DNA from 2 places in the Aeribacillus sp. FSL M8-0254 genome. Region 2 is predicted to be linked to the other one. Evidence: predicted binding sites of a transcription regulator. Region 2 holds the regulator's gene; the other holds the start of a gene.

Region 1 (3,419 bases), 3.2 Mb from region 2:
ATAGCGGCAAATGGAAAATTAAAAGGGGTTGCTCCGGAAGCCTCCATCATTGCCTATAGAGCGCTTGGCCCTCATGGGTACGGGACGACAGACCAAGTTATTGCAGCGATTGAAAAATCGATTGAGGATCAGGTAGATATCGTAAATCTTTCCCTTGGCAATGATGTGAACGGCCCGGATTATCCGACAAGCCTGGCGTTAAACCGAGCCGTTGAAGAGGGGATAACTGCAGTTGTATCAAGCGGAAACTCTGGACCTAACATTTGGACCGTCGGTTCGCCTGGCACTGCAAGCAAAGCAATTTCCGTCGGCGCATCGACACCGCCGCTTGACGTAAAGTATTTAACCCTTTCAGGATTTCAAAAGAAAATACCAGCTGACTCTTTGTTCAATTCTGCCCCTTGGACAACAATTAGAGGACGGATAGAATATGCAGGCTTAGGGGAGAAAAAAGACTTTAAACCTTCTGTTAAAGGAAAAATAGCCTTGGTGAAGCGCGGGGAGATCACGTTTGCCGAAAAAGTGAAAAATGCAAAATCAGCCGGAGCCCAAGCGTTGATTATTTACAATAACATGAAAGGGAGATTTACCGGCAATTTAGAAGAAAAATTGGACTTTCCTGTTGTCTCCATCTCAAAGGAAGATGGCGAATGGCTGCTGAAACAATTGAATGAAAAATCGTTCGTCAAAACAACCATTCAGATAGAACAAGATCGCCTCGCACCCTTTTCATCAAAAGGGCCGGTAACAGTCACATGGGAAGTGAAGCCCGATCTTGTCGCACCTGGTGTAGCAATTGACAGCACAATACCTAAAGGGTATATGGCTCTTCAAGGAACAAGCATGGCTGCTCCGCATATAGCAGGTGCAGCGGCATTGATCAAACAAAAGCATCCAGATTGGTCGCCGGAACAAATAAAAGCAGCTATGATGAATACTGCTAAACCGCTTTATGATCAAAATGGAAGGCTGTACAAGGTGTTTGAGCAGGGGGCGGGAAGAATCGATATTTTATCGGCTGTTCAGACAAGAGCTCTCATTTATCCGGCATCTCTATCATTCGGTCAATTTCACAAAAATATCGGCAGGAAAAAGAAAGAGATCACGTTAACTCTTGAAAATCTCTCCGATCAAGAAAAAACGTTTGTTTTTTCTAAACCGCATTATCAAAAAGGGGTTCAATGGCAGCTCCCTATTTCCGTAAAGGTTCCTGCTAACGGGAAAAGAGAAGTATCCGTCTCGATTGATGTTGCACCAAAATCATTGAGGGAAGGATTGTATGACGGGACTCTTGTTGTAACAGCCGGCAGCCAGACAATCCGCCTTCCATATTTATTCGTTGTTGGCGAACCGAATTATCCAAAAATCATGGGATTTGAATTTGGGCTTGCCGATCAAGGGAATATGTACCATTATGAGCTTTATTTGCCGCAAGGGGCGGATGAATTCGGGATTGCCCTGTATGATCCGGACACTTTAACATTCAAAGGCTTTTTAGACTGGCAAAGAAATATTCCGGGAGGTTTGTTGAAAAGAGACATTTCCGGGCAATTTAAGGACATTCCAAACGGCGTTTACAAAGCGCTTATTTTTGCAAAAAAAGACGGGGAAGAAAGCAGCTATGAAACGACAATCATTTTAGATAAAAAAATATTAAAAAGTCAATAGAAACACCAAAAATATTTGTGAACAAATTGTGATATTATTAACAAATAGCTCAACTTTTGACGTGAAACAGATTGACATTGATTGGTGCCTATTGTATGCTAAACGGGGTGGGATGATAAGGTTTTCAACAGCCTTTTAACATAATGAAATATAAGGTAATTTTATATTGTGAGGACATACCCAATGCGGCAAAAAGAGCACCATCCGCTCCGAGCATACGCTTTAATGACCGCCATTCTTTCCTATTTGGCAGGGTCAGTGCTCGTTGGGATTTTTGCAGGAAGATGGCTTGATCGACATTTGCATACAGAACCCGTTTTTTTGATCATCGGTCTTCTAATTGGACTGGCTGCGGGAATAATTGCGATGCTGAGATTAGTCCAACATTTTTTTCAGGAGAATGAACGGTAACTATGGATCGTATAGAAAAATTGTTTGTGCGCAGCAAAAAATATTTGCTGTTTTTGCTTGCCATCTATGTGTTAGCGTGGGGGTTTACTCCTTATCAAGATATTTTCCTCGGTCTTGCCCTTGGTACAAGCTTTAGCCTCTATAATTTATGGATACTAGTGCGTAAATCAAAGCAAATACAGCAAGCAATTGAAGAAGGTCGTACAGCACGTTCGCTTGGAACGGTTTCAAGGATGGCAGCCGCAGGATTGGCGGTATTAATCGCACTTAAATTCCCTGAACATTTCCATTTAATTAGCGTGGTTATTGGTTTAATGACAATCTATATTGTCATTATGATAGATTCTATTCTATACATTTGCGGACAAGCTTGGGAAGAGAGGTGAATTTTGTTGGGTCACGAAGCGCCGATAGTAAAATTATTAGGGCTTGAATTTAATTTGTCCAATATTTTAATGATTCTTGTATCTAGCGCAATTGTATTTATCATCGCCGTATTGTCGACCCGCTCTTTGGCAATGAAGCCAACGGGCATGCAAAACTTTTTGGAATGGGTCATGGATTTTGTGAAAAACATTATTAACAGCACGATGGACTGGCAGACAGGCGGCCGATTCCTTACATTAGGAATGACGCTCATCATGTACATTTTTGTTTCCAACATGCTTGGTCTACCATTCGCTATCGTTGTTGACCATGAACTTTGGTGGAAATCGCCTACGGCTGATCCTACTATAACGCTGACACTGGCCATTTTAGTCGTCGGTTTATCGCATTATTACGGGATTAAATTAAAGGGCTTTTCCGCCTATGGAAGCGACTTTTTCAAGCCACTGCCGTTTTTGTTCCCGCTTAAAATTATTGAAGAGTTTGCAAACACGTTGACGCTTGGTCTTCGTCTTTACGGTAACATCTATGCTGGGGAAATTTTGCTAGGTCTGCTTGTCAGCTTGGCAACTAGCGGAGCATTTGGCTTCCTCGGGGCAATTATTCCGATGATGGCGTGGCAGGCATTCAGTATTTTTGTAGGTGCAATCCAAGCTTTTATCTTTACAATGTTGACAATGGTTTATATGGCGCATAAAGTTAGCCATGACCATTAAAAATAAATGACTTCATCATTATGTTTGTGTAAAAAATTATCTTTAAACAAATAAAGGAGGACTTTATTCATGAATTTATTAGCAGCTGCAATTGCAATTGGTTTAGCGGCACTTGGTGCTGGTATTGGTAACGGACTTATCGTATCTCGTACAGTAGAAGGTATTGCACGTCAACCTGAGGCGCGCGGTATGCTTCAAACAACTATGTTTATCGGGGTTGCGTTGGTTGAGGCGATT
Region 2 (3,419 bases):
TTGTCACATCAATAATAGGACCGATTCTTGAAGAAATTATCTTCCGAAAAATTATTTTCGGGGTGATTTATCAAAAAACGAATTTTTGGATCGGCGCGCTTGTCAGTTCGCTATTGTTCGGCATCGTGCATGGGGAGCCTGAACTTTTATTGCGTTATACAGCAATGGGATTTACGTTCGCTTTTTTATATTATAAAACAAAACGCATATTAGTCCCTATTTTTGCCCATACAATGATGAATACAATCGTAGTCATCATTCAAACAATTTATCATGATTAGATTGAAAACATGATGAAGCAAATGGAACAAATACAAATCATTATTGGAGGCAGCTAAGATTATGAATTTTCATCCCGTTTCCATGGGACTCTTCTATTTTATCATGGGAGTTCTATTTACATATTTAGCAATTCATCATGCTGAAAATGGTATGTGGACAGCTACAAATATAATTTTAATGATTTTAGCCACGTTTGATTTTGCTGTTTCCATCCGCATGTTCACTTTCTCATATAAAATTCGGAAAGCAAAAAATAACCGATGAGGTGTAATGATATTATCCCTCTTGTGTAGACAGTAGGAAAAAAGCCTATACTGTCTACTTGACAGGGATATGTTTATAACAGCCCATCGGTTTTACTTTTGATCTGATTCTTTTATTTGAGAAGACTGTGCTTTTTTGTAAGCAAATCTTGAAACAATGATACTTATTTCATACAAAATGAATAGCGGAATCGTGACCATTAAATGCGACAAAATTTCAGGCGGCGTAATGATCGCTGCGATAACAAGCAATACAAAATACGCATATTTTCTAACCTTTACCAAAAACGCCGGATTGATGATTCCGAGTCTTGTTAAAAACATAATGACAACGGGAAGCTGAAACAACAGTCCGAAAGGCAATGTTAACTGCAGCAGGAAACGAAAGTATTCATTTATTCCTATCATTTGTTGAATGTTTAAATCATTGGAAAGCCGCCCCATAAAATCGATGACAAAAGGAAACAAAATAAAATAAGAGAAGCTTATACCTAAAAGAAATAAAGCAACCGACAACGGTATATAGCTTAATGTGACCCGCCTTTCTTTTTCATACAGTCCTGGGCTGATAAACGCCCAAAGCTGGTACAATAAAACAGGGAAAGTTAGAATTAAAGCAATAATAAATGTAAACTGCATATAAACGATTAATGGATCTGCAGGACGAAAAGCATTTAAGGCGAATTGCTTTGCTTCATCAGTTTGCTGTAAAAAAACAATAATTGGCTTCGCTATAAAAAAGCCAGTAATCATAGCAACGAAAAAGAAAACGACTACAATAATCAGCCGTTTTCTTAGCTCCGCTATATGCTCCAACACGGACATTTTTTTTTCGCTCATCATTATTCATCCATTCTTCTTGCTATTCATTTTTCTTGTTTTCTTCATCATCGTCTGCTAAGCCCTTCGTGGCACTTTTAAACTCCTTTAATGATTCTCCTATAGCTTTTCCAAGCTCAGGAAGTTTTTTCGGCCCGAAAACAAGCAGAGCTGCAAATACAATCAACAGCAAGCTTCCAATTCCAATTGTTGGCATTTAATATCGCTCCTTCAATCTTCATTCGAATAATGTTTTAAAAAATATGCAAGAGCCTGAAGTTCAACAGATAGATCGATATGATGAATCCGAATTTTATCCGGAACATTTAAGCGAGCCGGCGTAAAATTTAAAATGCCTTTTATGCCTTTTTCCACTAACCGATCCGTTATTCCTTGAGCGGCGGTTGCCGGGACCGTTAATATCGCAACAGGCACATCATCAGGCAATTCACTTTCTAGCTGATCCAAATGATAAATTGGAACTCCACCAATTTCCATTCCTACTTTTCGTTTATTAATGTCAAATGCAATAACAATTTGTGTGTTGTTATTTTTTGTAAAATTGTAATTTAAAAAAGCTGTTCCCAAATTTCCGACGCCAATGAGGGCAACTTTGGTCAACTCATCTTGGTCAAGCGTCTTTCTAAAAAATGATAACAAATAATTGACATTATATCCATAACCTTTTTTGCCCAGCGCTCCGAAATATGAAAAGTCCCTTCTAATTGTCGCAGAATCTACTTTGACTGCTTCACTCAGTTCTTGAGAGGAAACACGTTGTTTTCCCGAGGCATGTAAATTTTGCAAAAACCGATAATATAGAGGTAATCTTTTTGCAGTTGCTTGCGGTATCTTAGATTGATCTTGATTCAATGCTCATCCCTCGCAATCCAAAACAACCTGACTAATTTTGTTTTTAACTATGTTTTCTAGCAAGCGGCTGCTCGCCTGTATGAAACAATATCAGACTGATAACGCTTCCATCCTGATTTTCTTCTCCGTCTACATTTCTTTTTATTTGTTTTTTCTCCAAACTCTCCTTATATAAAAACTATACACTATTTTTTTATTCGTGTCTTTTGAACGATTGTTACAATTTCTTGTCCTTTTGTTCATCAGGTCAGTTGCCTGCAGTCAAATATATAGGCTACACTTATTCTAGCAAAGATTGAGGTGAACTATGGATGATTTTATTGCAGTTAAACAAAATCACAAAATATTATGGTGCTGACCTTATTTTATCGAATATTAAGCTGGAAATCCAAACAGGAGATAAAATCGCCGTTGTAGGCCGCAATGGAGCCGGAAAATCAACATTATTGAAAATCATTGCCGGTGAAATGTCCTTTGATTCTGGTGAAATTGTGAAGCCAAAAGATTTAACAATCGGCTATCTGGCACAAAACACAGGATTAGAATCAACTAAGTCGATATGGGATGAAATGCTAACCGTTTTTGAAGAGTTGCGGAACATCGAAGCTGAGCTGCGAAATATTGAACAAAAAATGGCAGCTATCTCCTCAGCTGGAGATTCTCATGCTTTGCAAAGCTTAATGAAGGAATATGATTCACTCCAACATTTATATAAAGAAAATGGCGGATATCAATATGAGGCGGATATCCGTTCTGTGCTGCATGGATTAGGGTTTGCTGATTACGACTATTCAACTAAAATTTCGGTTTTGAGCGGAGGACAAAAAACCCGGTTAGCACTCGGAAAGCTCCTGTTGAAAAAACCGGATCTGCTCATACTCGACGAGCCGACAAACCATCTTGACATGGAAACATTAAACTGGCTCGAACAATATTTACAGCATTATAATGGAGCGGTTCTAATTGTTTCCCACGACCGGTACTTTTTAGATCACGTTGTCAACACTGTTTATGAAATATCACGAACAGTTTGTACGAAGTATGTTGGGAATTACAGCGCTTATTTAAAACAAAAAGCGGAAGCGTACGAAAGGGAATTAAAACAATTTGAAAAACAGCAAGAAGAAATCGCGCGGATGAAAGATTTTATTCAACGAAACTTAGCAAGAGCATCGACAACGA

What was found. Region 2 encodes Rex, which represses fermentation and respiration genes when NADH is low (regulators of the CRP and FNR family bind a similar motif). Its sites were predicted from a motif close to TTGTGAAATATTTCACAA; they were not measured.
Region 1: NSQ44_RS17330 (AtpZ/AtpI family protein) is a predicted target of Rex. The motif match lies at 1,695-1,712, and genes of this name have one in related genera.

What each region holds. Positions count from the first base shown of each region.
Region 1 covers NZ_JBBOZY010000001.1:3,584,830-3,588,248, reverse strand. Annotated here, with positions in the region: gene NSQ44_RS17335 (S8 family serine peptidase) at 1-1,668, shown strand, start outside; gene NSQ44_RS17330 (AtpZ/AtpI family protein) at 1,852-2,079, shown strand; gene NSQ44_RS17325 (ATP synthase subunit I) at 2,082-2,465, shown strand; gene atpB (F0F1 ATP synthase subunit A) at 2,472-3,182, shown strand; gene atpE (F0F1 ATP synthase subunit C) at 3,252-3,419, shown strand, end outside.
Region 2 covers NZ_JBBOZY010000001.1:357,067-360,485, reverse strand. Annotated here, with positions in the region: gene NSQ44_RS01855 (CPBP family intramembrane glutamic endopeptidase) at 1-281, shown strand, start outside; gene NSQ44_RS01850 (YdiK family protein) at 343-546, shown strand; gene tatC (twin-arginine translocase subunit TatC) at 639-1,385, opposite strand; gene NSQ44_RS01840 (twin-arginine translocase TatA/TatE family subunit) at 1,408-1,581, opposite strand; gene NSQ44_RS01835 (redox-sensing transcriptional repressor Rex) at 1,596-2,237, opposite strand; gene NSQ44_RS01830 (ABC-F family ATP-binding cassette domain-containing protein) at 2,549-3,419, shown strand, end outside.